DNA from 2 places in the Roseomonas sp. TF40 genome. Region 2 is predicted to be linked to the other one. Evidence: predicted binding sites of a transcription regulator. Region 2 holds the regulator's gene; the other holds the start of a gene.
The links. The regulator HrcA, encoded in region 2, represses chaperone genes, less so after heat shock. The targets are predictions, from matches to a motif close to GTTNGCACTCNCNNNNNGNGAGTGCNAAC.

Region 1 (7,872 bases), on a different contig from region 2:
TCTTCTGGCCCTCGTTCAGCCCCTGCAGGCCCGCCTTCTGCACGGCGGTGATGTGCACGAAGACGTCCTTCTTGCCATCCTGCGGCACGATGAAGCCGAAGCCCTTGGTTGCGTTGAACCACTTGACGGTGCCAATCGGCATGTGACCGCCACTCCTCTTCAGATGTTCGCACCCGCGCGCCGATCGCCCGGATGGGCGCCACGCGACGGGCGGGTCCTGAAAGCGGTCCGCGGAACGGGTCCGTGGAAGCGTGGCAAGGCAAGCCAGAGCGTAGTGCACCTGAATGATGCCTACACTTCGGCAAAGGTGTCAAAGAGATGTCGGCAAGCTCACATGCATGTCAGGAATCCCGGCGGAGAAAGCAGAACCATCTCCGTGATGCCTGAAATGCAGAAGGGACGAGCCTGGCGGCTCGTCCCCCCGGGAAATCCGACGATCGGAAGCGATCGATCAGAAGTCCATGTCGCCGCCCATGCCGCCCATGCCGCCGCCCGGGCCGCCGGCCGGAGCCGCCGGCTTCGCCGGACGCTCGGCGACCATCGCCTCGGTGGTGATGAGCAGCGAGGCGACCGAAGCCGCATCCTGCAGCGCCGTGCGCACGACCTTGGTCGGGTCGATGATGCCGGCGTCGACGAGGTTCTTGTACTCGTCCTTCTGCGCGTCGTAGCCGAACTCCCACACATCGCTGCGCAGGACCTCACCGGCCACGACCGCGCCGTCCTTGCCGGCGTTCGTCGCGATCTGCTTGCACGGCGCCTGGATCGCCTTGCGGACGATCTCGATGCCGACCTGCTCGTCGCTGTTCAGGCCCTTCAGCCCGCCCAGGTTGGTCGAGGCGCGCAGCAGCGCCACGCCGCCGCCCGGCACGATGCCTTCCTGCACGGCCGCGCGCGTCGCATGCAGCGCGTCGTCCACGCGGTCCTTGCGCTCCTTCACCTCGACCTCGGTGCTGCCACCGACGCGGATGACGGCCACGCCGCCGGCCAGCTTCGCCAGGCGCTCCTGCAGCTTCTCACGGTCGTAGTCCGAGGTGGTCTCCTCGATCTGCGCCTTGATCTGCTCGCAGCGGCCCTGGATCTCGCTCTTCTCGCCGGCGCCGTCGACGATCGTGGTGTTCTCCTTCTCGATGCGCACCATCTTGGCGCGGCCGAGCATGGCGAGCGTCACGTTCTCGAGCTTGATGCCGAGGTCCTCGGAGATCACCTGGCCACCGGTCAGGATCGCGATGTCCTCAAGCATCGCCTTGCGGCGATCGCCGAAGCCCGGCGCCTTGACGGCGGCGATCTTCAGGCCGCCACGCAGCTTGTTGACGACGAGGGTGGCCAGGGCCTCACCCTCGACATCCTCGGCCACGATGACGAGCGGGCGGGAGGACTGCACCACCGCTTCGAGCAGCGGCAGCATCGGCTGCAGCTGGGAGAGCTTCTTCTCGAAGATCAGGATGTAGGGGTTGTCCATCTCCGCGATCATCTTCTCCGCATTCGTGATGAAATACGGGGAGACATAGCCGCGGTCGAACTGCATGCCCTCGACGACGTCGAGCTCGGTCTGGATGCTCTTGGCTTCCTCGACCGTGATCACGCCCTCATTGCCGACCTTCTCCATGGCGGCGGCGATCATCTCGCCGATCTCGGTCTCGCCATTGGCGGAGATGGAGCCGACCTGCGCCACCTCGGCGGAGGTGGAGATCTTCTTGGTCTTGCTCTCGAGCTCGCCGACAACATGCGCCACGGCCTTGTCGATGCCGCGCTTCAGGTCCATCGGGTTCATGCCCGCGGCCACGGCCTTCGCACCCTCGCGCACGATCGCCTGGGCGAGCACGGTCGCGGTGGTGGTGCCGTCGCCGGCCAGGTCGTTGGTCTTCGAGGCCACTTCGCGCACCATCTGGGCGCCCATGTTCTCGAACTTGTCGGACAGCTCGATTTCCTTGGCGACCGTCACACCGTCCTTGGTGATGCGCGGCGCGCCGAAGGACTTGTCGATCACGACGTTGCGGCCCTTCGGGCCAAGCGTCACCTTCACGGCATCGGCCAGAATGTCCACGCCGCGAATCATCTTCTCGCGCGCCGAGGCGCCGAACTTCACGTCCTTAGCAGCCATGTGCTGAATTCCTCATCGAACAGGTTGGCAGAAGAAGCCTAGCCAGGGGCACGCGGCGCGATCGGCGCCGCGCGCCGCGCTCAGGCGGCCTTCGCGACGGCGGGGGTGTCCAGGATGCCCATGATGTCGGACTCCTTCATGATCAGGAGCTCCTCACCACCGAGCTTCACTTCCGTGCCCGACCACTTGCCGAACAGGATGCGGTCACCGGCCTTCACGTCGAGCGCGCGGAGCTCGCCCTTGTCGTTCAGGGTGCCGGAGCCGACGGCGATGACTTCGCCTTCCTGCGGCTTTTCCTTGGCAGTGTCGGGGATGATGATGCCGCCAGCGGTCTTCTCTTCGGCCGTGAGCCGACGAACGAGCACGCGGTCGTGCAGAGGGCGGAACGCCATTTGTGGTCCTCCTGTCGCTTCCAATTGAGTGGCAAGCTCTTCCGGAGAATGTATCGCCAGCGGACCCGTGAGGCATCCGCTAGCACTCCCCCCAGAGGAGTGCCAGCTAGCTAGGCGATGGCCCCAGGCCCGTCAAGCGCCGCAAGCACTCGATCCGCGTGAGTGCTAACACGCCCTGGCAGCAGATCGGCGAGGCGAGTGCCAAGCCGCTGATACTAAACGATTTTCCCTTGCATCCCCACCCGGACATCATGTCATGCTGCACCGCCCAGGCCGTCGATCGGCGGCGGCCGGCACCCGCAGGCCCCTTCGCGGGCCGGAAAGGAGCACGATGGATCTCTCCGGTCTCCAGCGCATCGCTCGCCTCGAAAAGACCCCGGACAACCTTCCCGACTGGCATCTCACCACAGCCGAGATCCTCTACCACCTGCCCGACCACCCGCATCTGCTGCAGAGCTTCATCTGGCAGAAGCATGATCTGGCGCCGCGCTTCCCCGAGCTGACCCGCTTCCTCGATTTCTGGAAGCGCGAGATCGACGGCCCGCTGCATTCCGTGCGCGTCGCCTCCACCGCCCTCACCCGCCCGGCCGAGCTGCGCTACGCCAATGGGCAGTTCCTGCTGCATTGAGGGTGTGCGGCCGAAGGCTTTGCCTTCGGCCCCTCAGCCGCCAACGAACCCACCCGACTGCATGCGCCACAGCCGCGCATAGGTCCCATCGGCCGCCAGCAACTCGGCATGGCTGCCCTGCTCGACGATGCGCCCCTGCTCCAGCACCACGAGGCGGTCCATCCGCGCGAGGGTGGACAGGCGATGCGCCACGGCGATCACGGTCTTGCCCGCCATCAGCCGGTCCAGGCTCTGCTGGATCGCCGCCTCCACTTCCGAATCGAGGGCGCTCGTCGCCTCGTCCAGGATGAGAATCGGCGCATCCTTCAGCAGCACGCGCGCGATCGCCACGCGCTGGCGCTGGCCGCCCGAGAGCTTCACGCCGCGCTCGCCGGCATGGGCTTCGTAGCCGTGGCGCCCGCGCCAATCCGCGAGCGCCTGGATGAAGTCATGCGCCTCCGCCCGGCGCGCCGCATCCTCGACCTCGGCGAGGCTGGCATCGGGCCGGCCGTAGCGGATGTTGTCCAGCACCGAGCGGTGCAGCAGCGCCGTGTCCTGCGTCACCACGCCAATCGCTCCGCGCAGGCTCTCCTGCGTCACGGTCGCGATATCCTGGCCATCGATCAGGATGCGCCCGGCCTCGGGCGTGAAGAAGCGCAACAGCAGGTTGATCGCGGTCGTCTTGCCCGCCCCCGACTGGCCCACCAGCCCCACCCGCTCGCCCGGCGCCACGGTGAGGTCGAAGCCATCGAGCACGCCGCGCGCCCGGCCATAGCCGAAGCGCACGCCCTCGAAGCGGATCTCGCCACGCGGCACCTCGAGCGCCGCCGCCCCGGGGGGATCGGGCGCGCTGGGTGGGATGGCGAGGCTCGCCATGCTCTCCTGCACCGTGCCGATATTCTCGAAGATGCCGGCGACGTTGAACGCCACCCAGCCGGAGATGTTGGCGATCTGCCACGCCATGGGCAGCGCCGCCGCGACCATGCCGAGCGGGATCTCGCCTTGCGACCACAGCCAGATCGCGATGCCCGCCGTGGCCACCAGCATCGACGCGTTGAGCAGCGAGAGCAGCAGGCCGTTGAGCGTGACCAGGCGCGTCTGGCGCCCGAAATCATGGTTCAGCTTCTCGACCGCCTCCCGCACGAAGGCGTCCTCATGCTCCGCGCGGGCGAAGAGCTTCACCGTGACGATGTTGGTGTAGCTGTCCACGACGCGGCCGGTCAGCGTGCTGCGCGCCTCGCTCGCCTTGCGGGAGCGCTCGCGCATCCTCGGCACGATCAGCCGCAGCAGCGTGGCGTAGAGCACGAACCACAGCAGGATCGGCAGCGCGAGCCGCCAATCCGTGCCGGCCAGCAGCAGCACCGCGCCGGTGCCATAGACCAGGATGTACCAGACGGCGCTGACCGACTGCACCACGCTTTCCCGCAGCGCAGGCCCGGCCTGCATCACGCGGTTGGCGATGCGCCCGGCGAAATCCTCCTGGAAGAAGCTCCAGCCCTGGCGCACCACATGCCAATGCGACTGCCAGCGGATCATCGCCGTGACACCCGGAATGATCGCCTGCTGCGTCACCAGGTTCTGCACCAGGATGGCAGCCGGGCGCGCCAGCAGCAGGATCGCCGCCATGCCCGCCAGCGTGCCGCCCGCCTGCGCCCAGATCGCGCCCGGCCCATGCGCCTCCAGCAGGCCGATGACGCGGCCGATGAAGATCGGGATCATCAGGTCGAGCAGCGCGACGACGCCGCCGGCCAGGAACAGGCCGATGAAGAGCATCCAGGCCTGGCGCACGAAATGCCAGTAGAAGCCGATCAGCCGGCGCGGTGGCGGCGCCTCCGGCACCGGCACGCCCAGCACCCGGCCGGCGCGCGTGCCCGGCGGGGCCACGGGGTCGATGGCGCGTTCGAAGAGTCGGAACAGCAACATCCGGCCAGGACGCGCCGAACCCGGCGGCAGGTCAAGCGGGCGCGGGGCCTTCCACCAGCTCCACCGCGCGCTGCAAGTCGACACTCAGCAGCCGCGACACGCCGCGCTCCTGCATCGTCACGCCATAGAGCCGGTGCATCCGCCCCATGGTGAGCGGGTGGTGCGTGACGATCAGGAAGCGCGTGCCGCCGCGGCCCTGCTCGTCGGGCGCGGCCATGGCGTCCAGCAGGTCGCAGAGCCGTTCCACATTCGCGTCGTCGAGCGGCGCATCCACCTCGTCCAGCACGCAGACCGGCGCGGGGTTGAAGCGGAAGACGGCGAAGATCAGGGAGAGCGCCGTCAGCGCCTGCTCGCCGCCCGAGAGCAGGTTCAGCGAGGCCAGCTTCTTGCCCGGCGGCTCGGCATAGATCTCGAGCCCGGCCTCCAGCGGATCCTCGCTGCCGACCAGCGCCAGATGCGCCCGCCCGCCGCCGAAGAGCCGCGTGAAGAGCGCGCGGAACTCGGCATCGACCTTGTCGAAGACCACGCGCAGCCGCTCCCGCCCCTCGCGGTTGAGATGGCCGATGGACCCCCGCAGCTTGGCGATGGCCGTCGCCACCTCCTCGCGCTCGCTGTCGATCTGGGCGCGGCGGGCATCCAGCTCGGACAATTCGATCTCGGCGCGCAGATTGACCGCGCCCATCTCCTCGCGCTCGCGCACCAGGCGTTCCAGCTTGCGCCGCGCCTTCTCCTCCGCCGCGTCGCTGAGTTCAGGCACGTCCTCGGGCAGGGCCGGGTGCTCAGGGCCGAGGCGCTCCACCACCCGTTCCTCCACCGAAAGGGCGGCGGCCTCGGCCTGCTGGGCGGCGGCCTCGGCCCGCAGCTGCGCCTCGCGCGCCTGGGCGAAGGCGGCATCGGCAAGACGCCTTGCCTCGGTGGCGGCGCGATCCTCGGCCTCGGCGGCGGCCAGGGCCTGGCTGGCCGCGGCGTGCAGCGCCTCAGCCTCGGCCAGCGCGGCCCCCGCGGTCGCGCGCCGGGCGGCGGCGGCTTCCGGGGCATCGGCGAGGCCCGCCACCTCGGCGGCGGCCTCGCCGGCGCGATCGGCGAGTTCCTTGTGGCGCTGCGTCGCCTCCGCATGGCGGCGCGCCCATTCCGCCCGTTCCGGCCCGATCGCCTCGACCCGCGCGGCGATCCGCCCGCCCTCGGCGGCCAACGTCGCCCGCGAATCGCGCGCCGCGGCCTCATTCTCCCGCGCCCGGGCGAGCTCCGCGCGCGCGGCCTCGACGGCGGCGCGGAGGGCGACGAGGTCGGGCGCCGTGGCCCGCGCCGCCTGGGCCTGTTCCAGGGCGTGGCTGGCCTCGCGATGCTCCGCGGCCAGCCGCTCGGCCTCCGGCAGCAGCGCGGCGAGGCGGGCCTGCGCCGCTTCCTCCCGCGCCGCGAGGCGGCGCACCTGCTCCTGCGCGGCGGCGAGGCGCGCCTCGCCCGCCCGGCGGGCCTCGCGCGCCGCGGTTTCCGCCCGCATCGCCATCGTCTCGGCCTGGGCGGCCTGCTCGCGCAGCGACCGTGCCGCGGCGGCGTCAGGAGCGCTGGCGCGCGCCGTGCGCGCCGCGGCGACGGCCGCAGCCGCGGCCTCATGCTCGGCTTCCAGGCGCTGCAACTCGGGCGCCAGCGCGGCGAGGCGCTGCTCCGCCTGCTGGGCGCGGGCGAGGATGCGTTCCAGCGCCGTCGTCGCCGCGGCGTGGCGGCGCTCGGCCTGGGCGCGCTGCTCGCGCAGGCGGGCTTCCTCGCCGCGCGCGACCTGTTCATCGGCGGCGGCTTCCCGGCGCGCTTCCGTGGCGGCGGCGGCGGCGACCTCGGCGGCATCCAGCCGGGCCTCGGCCGCGCGCAGGGCGTTGCGCTGGGCGAGCCGCACCGTCGCCGGCGTCGGCGCCCCGGCGCGCAGGCAATGGCCATCCCAGCGCCAGACCGCGCCTTCCTCCGTCACCAGCGCCTGGCCCGGGCGGAGCAGCGGCATCAGCGCCGCGCCATCCTGTCCCTTGGGCAGCAGGCCGACCTGGGAGAGCGCCCGCGCGAGCGCCGCCGGCGCCTCGACGAGCCGCGCCAGGGGCACCGCGCCGGCCGGCAGGCCCGGCAGGGGATCGAGCGGCGGCAGCAGCCGCCAATGCCGCGCGGCGCCCTCATCCAGCGGGCTTTCCAGCGCCTCGCCGATCGCCGCCCCCAGGGCCGCTTCCAGCCCCGGCGGGACCGAGACCGCATCAAGCACCGGCGAGAGGCCGAGGCCGGCTTCGCGCGCGCGCAGCACATCGGCGAGGGCGGCGACCTCCGCCGCCGCGCGGGTGCGCTGGCCCTCGGCCTCGCTGGCCTGGCTGCGCGCCGCCTCATGCCGCGCCTGGGCCGCGCCGCGCGCCGCCTCGCTCGCGGCCAGCGCGGCCTGGGCGGTGGCGAGCAGGGCGGCGGCCTCCTGCGCTTCCGCCTGCGCCGCCGCCTGCTCCGACTCCGGCACCAGGGAGGCCTGCGCCGAATCGCGCTCCGCCGTCAGCCGCGCCCGCTGTTCCGCAAGCCGCCGCGCCGTGCCTTCGGCCCCCTGGAGGGCGGCGATGGCGCGCGATTCCAGGCTTTCGGCCTCGGCCGCCGCGCGCCGCGCCGCCTCATGCGCCGCCTGCGCCGCCGCGCGGGCGGATTCGGCGGTGGCCAATTCCTGTTCGGCGGCCGCCAGCTCGGCCTCGGCAGTGCCGACGGCGGCGTTGGCGGCGCCGAGCTGTTCGGCCGGCACCAGCGTGGCGAGGGTGGCCTCGCGCTCCTTGTCCAGGGTCTGCTGCACGGTGGCGAGGCGCGCGACCCGCGCCGCCGCCTCGGCCTCGGCCTTCGCC
Region 2 (7,872 bases):
CTCCTGCTCATCCTGGTAAAGCTCCGTGCCGAAGACGAGCGTGTGGCCGAGCGGGCCGGTGGTGAAGCGCGCGGTGTTCTGCGCGTCGATGCCGATGGTTGTCAGCTCGGTCAGGTCGCGCGCGCGCGTGCCGGTCAGGCGCTGTTCCTCGATCGAGACATGGTTGCGATAGACAACGACCTGCGGTTCCAGCAAGGGCTGTGCCGGGTTCGCGTAGTTCCAGCGGAAGGTCAGCGTCTCCTGCACCGTCTCGCGGTCGGTGGGGCTGGTGGTGGTGGCGGTGTTGGCGGCGATGGGGATCTGGTGATTGTCCTGGAAGCGCATCGCCGAGAGCTCGAAGCGATGGAATCCCGGGCTCCAGCCGATCTTGCCGAAGAGCGAGCCGGCCTCGTCGCCGCTATAGGGGATGGTGGTGCCGCGCCCATCGGTGAAGTTGCCGTTGGTGAAGCCGCTGACGGCGCCGAGGATGTCGAACTCGCCTTCGCGCGCGCCGAGGGCCATGTTGCCGCGCCAGCCGCTGCCCTGGCTCTGCCAGCCGCCGCCGATCACGCCGCCGAAGCGCGCCCCGGGCTGGAGGATGTCGTCGGCCGTGATGGTGCGCAGCGCCACCACGCCACCCAGCGCGCCCGAGCCGTAGAGCGTGCTGCCCGGCCCGCGCAGCACCTCGACCGAGCGCAGCAATTCGGGATCGATGAAGGTGCGCCCGCGATGGCCGGCGTTGAAGTTGTTCCTTGCGCCATCGAGGCGCAGCACGATCCGGTCCTCACCCAGGCCGCGGATCACCGGCTGCAGCGCGCTGCTGCGCGGCACGCCCGAGCCCTCGACGCCGGGGATGTCGCGGATCAGGTCCACGACCGAGCGCGCGTCGCGGCGCTCGATCTCCTCGCGGTTCACGACGGTGACGGGGGTGGCGGTGTCGCCGGCCACGGCACGGGCGCGCGTCGCGGTGGTGGTCACGGCGTCGAGCGGCGTGACGGCGGCGGCTTCGGCCTGGGGAGTAGCGGGTTGCTGGGCGTTGGCCGGGTTCTGTGCAGGCACGGCGGCGAGGCTGGCAAGCAAAGCCAGCGGAAGATGGCGCGAATCCATGGGCGTTCCGATTCATGTCGGTGCTTGGCTGGCTCGCGAGGGGGGCGTGGCCGCGATGGCGGCCAGCCCGATGCTGGCTGGCTGGGCTGGTGGCGGGGGTGGAAGGGCTATTTGGTGAGGATCAGCCGGTCATTGCCGGTCAGGCGCAGGCGATAGGCCTCCCCCGCATGGAGGATGGTGATCTCCCGCGCACCGCGAAGCAGCTCAGCGCTGGTCACGGGCATGGCCCTGGCGTTGGCGGTGGCGACCTGTGGCGGGGGGTGAGGCTTCGGGACGGTACCTGATGGTGACATGGGGCGGCTCCTGAAATCGCGGTGCGGGGCCATTACCGTTTGCCCTCGCGTATCGGGAGGCAGACTTATCGCGATTGAGAGTCATTCGCAATAAGGGGGAGCAAGAAGTTTTCGAGGGGCCCGAACCCGCCCAAGGCTCACGGCGGGCGTGGCCCCGATGCCTCCGCCCTTGCGTTCTTCAGTTGCCAGAGCAGGTTGGGTTCTAGTTCCCTTTCCTGTGGGCGAAGATGTTCGAGCCCTGCCCCCCAACCCTGGCGAAGTTGTGCGTGTCATAGCCGCGTTCGGTGTAGGCGGCTCCAAGCCCTTGGAACCCATTTCGTTTTCAACGCCGTCAGGCGGGGGGCCGAAGTGCCCCCCGCCTGACGGCGTTAAACTGAATCGAGGTCCAGGAGGCTGAGCCTCCTGGTGGGAGGAGTATGAGGAGGGCAACGCCCTCCTCATCACCCCAGCAACCGCCCGATCACCCGGGCCGTGTAGTCCACCACCGGGATGATCCGGCCATAATTGATCCGCGTCGGCCCGATCACCCCGATCGCGCCCACGATCTTCTCCTGCCCGTTGCGGAAGGGTGCCACCACCATCGACAGCCCGGCCGTGTCGAACAGCCCGCTCTCCGCGCCGATGAAGATCTGCACGCCCTCACCCCGCTGCGCGAGGTCGAGCAGGCGCAGCATCGTCTCCTGCGCCTCGAGCCGCTCGAACAGCGCCTGGATCTCCTGCACCCGCTGCAGGTGATCGAGGTTCTGCAGCAGCTTCGCCTGCCCGCGCAGGATCAGCGCGCCGCCCACGCCCCCCGTCCAGGTGCCGAGCCCCGCCGCCACCACCTGCTGCGTCAGCGCATCGAGTGCGGTGCGGTTGGAGGCGATCTCGGCCGCCACCGTCCGGCGCGTCTCCTCCAGCGTCACGCCGGCAAGCCGCGCATTGAGGTAGTTGCTCGCCTGGGTCAGGGAGGAAGGCGGCAGGCCGGGCGGCACCTCGATGACGCGGTTCTCCACCTGGCCATCGGCTGTCACCAGCACCACCAGCGCGCGCCCGGGGCCGAGGGCGACGAATTCGATGTGGCGCACCGGCGCCTCGCTCTTGGGTGCCACCACCAGCCCGGCCGCCCCGGCCAGGCCCGAGAGCATCTGCCCGGCCTCGCCGAGCGTCTCCTGCAAGCTCCGCCCGCCGGCGGCGCAGCGCGCGGCGATGGCGTCCTGCTCCTCCTCGCCCAGGGCGCCGAATTGCAGCAGGCCATCGACGAAAAGCCGCAGGCCGCGCTCGGTCGGCAGGCGCCCGGCGGAGGTGTGCGGCGCGAAGAGCAGCCCGGCATCCTCCAGATCCGCCATCACGTTGCGGATCGTGGCCGGGGAGAGCGAATGCGGCAGGCGGCGGGAGAGGGTGCGGCTGCCCACCGGCTCGCCGGTCTCGACATAAAGCTCGACCAACTCGCGCAGGATGGCGGCGCTGCGGTCGTCGATCCCCGACGGCAGGGCGAAGGGGCTGAGATTGGCGGCGCCGATCGGGCGCGGTGGTCTGGCGATCGGACCCATCATGCTCCCCGGACCAGGTGAAACCAGCGGGAAAGCTAGGGGGGGCGTGGCAGGAAGGTCAACCTTCGCGCCGCTGCAAGGTTTCGCCACAGTCGCGCCACGCGGCGGTTACGCTTGGCTGCTTTGCTCCGGCTGCGATGGATCGCAGCAGGAGGCGATGATGGCATCGAAGCCGAGCGGGACGGATCTGTGGACCACCTTGCTGGCCAGCTGGCTGGCGCGCCCCCAGGGAAGGTGATCCGGGGAGGCTGACTCAGGGCTTGACGGCCCCCCCGCCAGCAGGGCGCATGGCCGGCATGGCCCCGCTGCGCCTCGCCCTGCTGCTGCTGCTGGTCCCTGGCGCGCTCGCGGCGCAGGAGAGCGACCCCTGGACCGCCTGCGGCCGCGCCATCGCCGCGGCCGAACGCGGCTCGGGCATCCCCGCCGGGCTGCTGCTCGCCATCGCGCGGGTGGAGAGCGGCCGCGCCCGGCCCGGCGGCGGGTCCGCCCCCTGGCCCCATGCGCTGAACGCCGCCGGGGTGGGGCGCTTCCCCGAAACCCGTGCGGCGGCCATCGCGGAGGTCGAGGCGCTGCGCGCCCAGGGCATCCGCTCGATCGATGTGGGGTGCATGCAGGTGAACCTGTTCCACCACCCCGAGGCCTTCCCGAGCCTGGAGGCCGCCTTCGACCCACCCATCAACGTCGCCTATGCCGCGCGCTTCCTGCGCGACTTGCGCGCGCGCACCGGCAATTGGGCCGAGGCCGTGGCGCAATACCATTCCAGCGAACCGGGGCGCGGGCTGGCCTACCACTCCCGCGTCACCGTCTCGCGCGTGGCGGGGGGCGTGGCGCTGGGCTCGGCGCGGAGCCTCGCGGGGCTCTGCGCGCCGGGGCTCTCGGCGCGGCTGGTGGTGGCGCCGAACGGGCGGCCGCGCACGGTCTGCCGGCGGGGATAGGGAGGAAGCGATGCGGCACGTGCATGTCATCACCCATCCGGAGGTCGAGATCGACCCGGCGATCCCGGTGCCCGACTGGCGGCTCTCCCCGCGCGGGTTGGCGCGCAGCCGGGCGATGCTCGGCGCCCCCTGGGTGGCGGGGATCGGCGCCGTGTTCAGCAGCGCCGAGCGCAAGGCGCGCGACATGGCCGACATCCTCGGCGCGCATCTGGGCCTGACGCCGGTGATCGATCCTGACCTCGGCGAGAATGACCGCAGCGCCACGGGCTACCTGCCGCGCGCCGAGTTCGAGCGCACCGCGGACGCCTTCTTCGCCCATCCCGAGACCAGCATCCGCGGCTGGGAGCGTGCGGTGGATGCGCAGGCGCGCATCGTGGCGGCGGTGGCGCGGGTGATCGCCGCGGCGCCGCCCGAGGGCGACATCGCCCTCATCGCGCATGGCGGGGTGGGGGCGCTGCTGCTGTGCCACCTCACCGGCGCGCCGATCTCCCGCGCCGCCGATCAGCCCGGCGAGGGGGGCGGCAACCGCTTCGTCTTCACGCTGCCGGGCTGGACTCCGGTGGGGGGCTGGCAGCCGATCGAGGCGGCGGCAGGCGCGACAGAAGGAACAGCATGATCGCCATGGCCGGCAGCGCCGCCGCCGTGGTCAGCACGAAGAACCAGGACCAGCCCAGCGCCTCCGCCAGATAGCCCGAGCTCGCCCCCAGCGTGCGCAGCGGCACCGCGGCGAGGGAGGAGAGCAGCGCATATTGCGTCGCCGTGAAGCTGCGGCTGGTGAGCGCGCTGAGATAGGTGACGAAGGCGGCGTCGGCCAGGCCATCGGTGAAGTTCTCCACCCCCACCTGCGCCCAGAGCGTCGGCATCGAATGTCCCGCCTGGGCGAGCGCCACATACATCAGGTTCGAGAGCATCTGCAGCAGGCCGGTTGCGATCAGCGCCCGCGCCGTGCCGAGCCGCGCCACCACGAAACCGCCGACCAGCACGCCGAACAGCGTCGCGAACAGCCCGAACACGCTGCCCACCGCCGCGACCTCGAGCCGCGTGAAGCCGAGTGAGCGATAGAAGGGCGCGGTCATGATTCCCGCCAGCGCCTCGCCCAGCTTGAACAGCGCGACGAAGGCGAGGATCGCGAGCCAGTAGCGCCGGCGCATGAAGTCGGCGAAGGGATCCACCACCGCGAGCTTCAGGCGCGCGCCCCAGCCCAGGCGCTGCGCCGGGGGCGCGTCTGGTTCAGGGGCGACCAGCACGGCGAGGAAGCCCACGCCCACCAGCCCCGCGCACATCGCGAAGGCCGCGCTCCAGCCGGCGAATTCCGCCATGGCGAGGGCGCCCGCATTGCTCGCCAGCAGCGCGCCGCGATAGCCCCAGATGTAGCAGGCCAGGCCATAGCCCTGCTGCTGTTCCTCCAGCACCTCGATGCGGTAGGCATCGACGACGATGTCCTGGCTGGCCGAGAGGAAGGCGACCAGCACGGCGACCGCGACCGTGATGTGCGCGGCCGTGGCGGGATCCGTGAAGCCCATCGCCAGGATCGCGCAGGCAAGCGGGATCTGGATGCAGGCGAGCCAGCCGCGCCGGCGCCCCAAGCTCCGCAGCGCGGGCGGCGGCGCATGGTCCAGCAGCGGCGACCAGAGGAATTTGAAGGCGTAGGCGAGGCCGATCAGCGCCGTCAGCCCGATCGCGGCCAACGAGATGTTGGACTCGGAAAACCATTGCCGCAGCGTGAAGGCGGTGAGCGGCAGCGGGATGCCGGCCGAGAAGCCCAGCGCCAGCAGGATCAGGAAACGCCGATCGCGAAACAGGACCATGCGCGACGCTCAGGCCTCTTCCAGGCGCGCCTGCAGGGCGAGCCGCGCGGCGCGCAGCCGGCCGAGCAGCCTGGCGGGCGTGACCAGCACCAGCCCTTCCGCCACCGGCTGCGCCAGCAGCGTCGCACCCTTGCGCAGGCCCAGATCGGCCCGCAGCGGGGCCGGCAGGGTCAGCCTTCCCTTGCTGTCCAGGGTCGGCGCGCGGCCGCCCGCGCCCGGTGCCGGCATCACCAGCAACTCCACCTCACCCAGCCCGATCGCAAGCGGCTGCGCGGGGCGCAGCCCGGCCGCGACCCGCAGGGCCGGGGGCAGCAGCACGCGGCCCCGACCATCCAGCAGCAGCCTCTCTGCGCCCACGGCAACCCCATCGCTGAAACCAGGCGCCCAGTCTGGCGCGGATGCGGGCCGGGGCGCAAACCCCGGCCCGCTTCAGCTCAGACGGATCGCATCCATGCCGAAGAAGCGCAGCGTGGCGTAGGGCAGGCGCAGACGCCCGCTGGTGCGGCGCGGGCGGCCGGAACTGTCCACCAGCAGCAGCAACCCATCGGGCCGCCGGCGCAGATGGCGCGGCGTGTCGCAATGCAGCGCCAGTTCCAGCTCGGCACGGTCCATGCCGGGCAGGAGCAGCGCATTGAAGCCGCGCTTGCCGACCAGCGCCTCCTCGCCCTCCTCCGGGCGCCAGAGGTGGTATTCATCCACCTGGCGCAGCGCCTGGGCGGCGCTGGGCGAGAGCGGCGGCACGGGGAGCATGATGGAATTCATCATCGCCTCCCTCAGCCGAGCTGGATGGCGCGCACGGCGCGGAAGGTGAGGCAGGCGCCACCGGCGCGCACCATGCCCTCCGCCGCGCGGGGCAGGCCCTCGGTGTCGAGGAACTGCACGAAGCCGTCGCTGCCGATGCGCAGCACCAGGCGATGGTCGCGCAGCAGGATGGCGCTGCGCAGCCGCGCGGCATCGAAGGTGGGGAGGTAGAGCGTGTCCTCGCCCGGATCGGCCTCGAAATGATCATCGCCATCCGCCGGCATCCAGACGAAGCCGTCATCGACGGCGCCGGGGAAGGCGAGCTCGACGGGTGGCGCCGTGGCCGGCCCGTGCCTGGTCTGCTGGTTCGTCATGCACATCCAACGCCTCCGTCATCCTGTTATTCCGTGCCCCGAGGCTACGGATCGCGGCACGGCGCAGGCAGGCGGGACGTCACGATGCCAGCCATAGGCGCGGCCGATGGCAGGGCGGGATCGCTGATGGGATCAGCGGAAACGAAAAAAACCCCGCATGGCGCGCGCCATGCGGGGCTCCTGGATGGGTGGGTGGGGTCATGCCAAGTCGCGGAGACCCGGACTCGCGCCCGCCTCGGGCGGGCGAGGCCGCGAATGCGGCCCGCCGGCAGTCATGCCAAATCCCGAGGATCGTTCACGATCAACGGGATTTGGCATCAGACGAAGCGCAGGGCCTCGATGCCCGTGAAGGTCAGCGTGGCCTCGCCGATGGTGAGCGTGCCGCTGAAGGCCATGGGCTGGCCATCGGGGCCGATCACCTGGCCCTGCCCGCTGGCGTCGAAACGCAGGGTGAGGCCGCCCTCCAGGCTGAGGCCGGCCAGGAGCTGCGCCGGTGTCAGCCCCTCGAGCCAGAGCTGGTCCGCGCCGGCATCGCCATGGAAGGTGTCGTTGCCGTCGGCCGCGCCCCAGAGGAAGACATCGGCGCCATCCCCGCCGCGGGCGAGATCCGCCGCGCCGTCGCGCCTTCCGCCATCGAGCAGGTCGTCGCCCGCCCCGCCCTCCAGCAGGTCGCTGCCGGCCTCGCCGGAGAGCGTGTCATCGCCGGGATCGCCCTTCACCGTGTCGTTGCCCGACCCGGCCTCCACGCGGTCCGCGCCCGCGCCGGCGATGACGGAATCATCTCCCGCGCCGGTGAGGATCATGTCGTTGCCGCCCTCGCCATAGACGGTGTCGTTGCCATCGAGGGTGACGATCACGTCGTCGCCAGAGCCGCCGATGACGGCGTCGTTGCCCGCGCCGGAGACGAGCGTGTCGTTGCCCGAGCCGCCATGGATGACCTTGCCGCCGCTGACCTGGGCGAGATCCTGCGGGCGCAGGGCGGAAGGGGTGGTGCCTGCCATCGATTCCTCCTCTGCCTCGCCCGCCGATCGGTGCGGGCCGGCGCTGCCGCCAGGCGGAAGCGCGGGCCCGGCCCGGCTACACCAGGCGGATGCTCTCGATGC

Region 1: a site for HrcA is predicted at 2,572-2,600, ahead of groES (co-chaperone GroES). Genes of this name have one in related genera too.

Annotation. Positions count from the first base shown of each region.
Region 1 is NZ_JBXVVR010000003.1:172-8,043, forward strand. Features, by position in the region: gene AC2D9U_RS09855 (cold-shock protein) at 1-142, opposite strand, end outside; gene groL (chaperonin GroEL) at 452-2,101, opposite strand; gene groES (co-chaperone GroES) at 2,182-2,493, opposite strand; gene AC2D9U_RS09870 (usg protein) at 2,825-3,121, shown strand; gene AC2D9U_RS09875 (ABC transporter ATP-binding protein) at 3,155-5,023, opposite strand; gene AC2D9U_RS09880 (chromosome segregation SMC family protein) at 5,055-7,872, opposite strand, start outside.
Region 2 is NZ_JBXVVR010000002.1:365,647-373,518, forward strand. Features, by position in the region: gene AC2D9U_RS07770 (TonB-dependent hemoglobin/transferrin/lactoferrin family receptor) at 1-1,086, opposite strand, end outside; gene hemP (hemin uptake protein HemP) at 1,194-1,310, opposite strand; gene hrcA (heat-inducible transcriptional repressor HrcA) at 1,820-2,911, opposite strand; gene AC2D9U_RS07785 (lytic transglycosylase domain-containing protein) at 3,208-3,846, shown strand; gene AC2D9U_RS07790 (histidine phosphatase family protein) at 3,857-4,462, shown strand; gene AC2D9U_RS07795 (AmpG family muropeptide MFS transporter) at 4,383-5,654, opposite strand; gene AC2D9U_RS07800 (AbrB/MazE/SpoVT family DNA-binding domain-containing protein) at 5,664-6,011, opposite strand; gene AC2D9U_RS07805 (hypothetical protein) at 6,084-6,416, opposite strand; gene AC2D9U_RS07810 (hypothetical protein) at 6,428-6,769, opposite strand; gene AC2D9U_RS07815 (calcium-binding protein) at 7,087-7,770, opposite strand; gene AC2D9U_RS07820 (calcium-binding protein) at 7,847-7,872, opposite strand, start outside.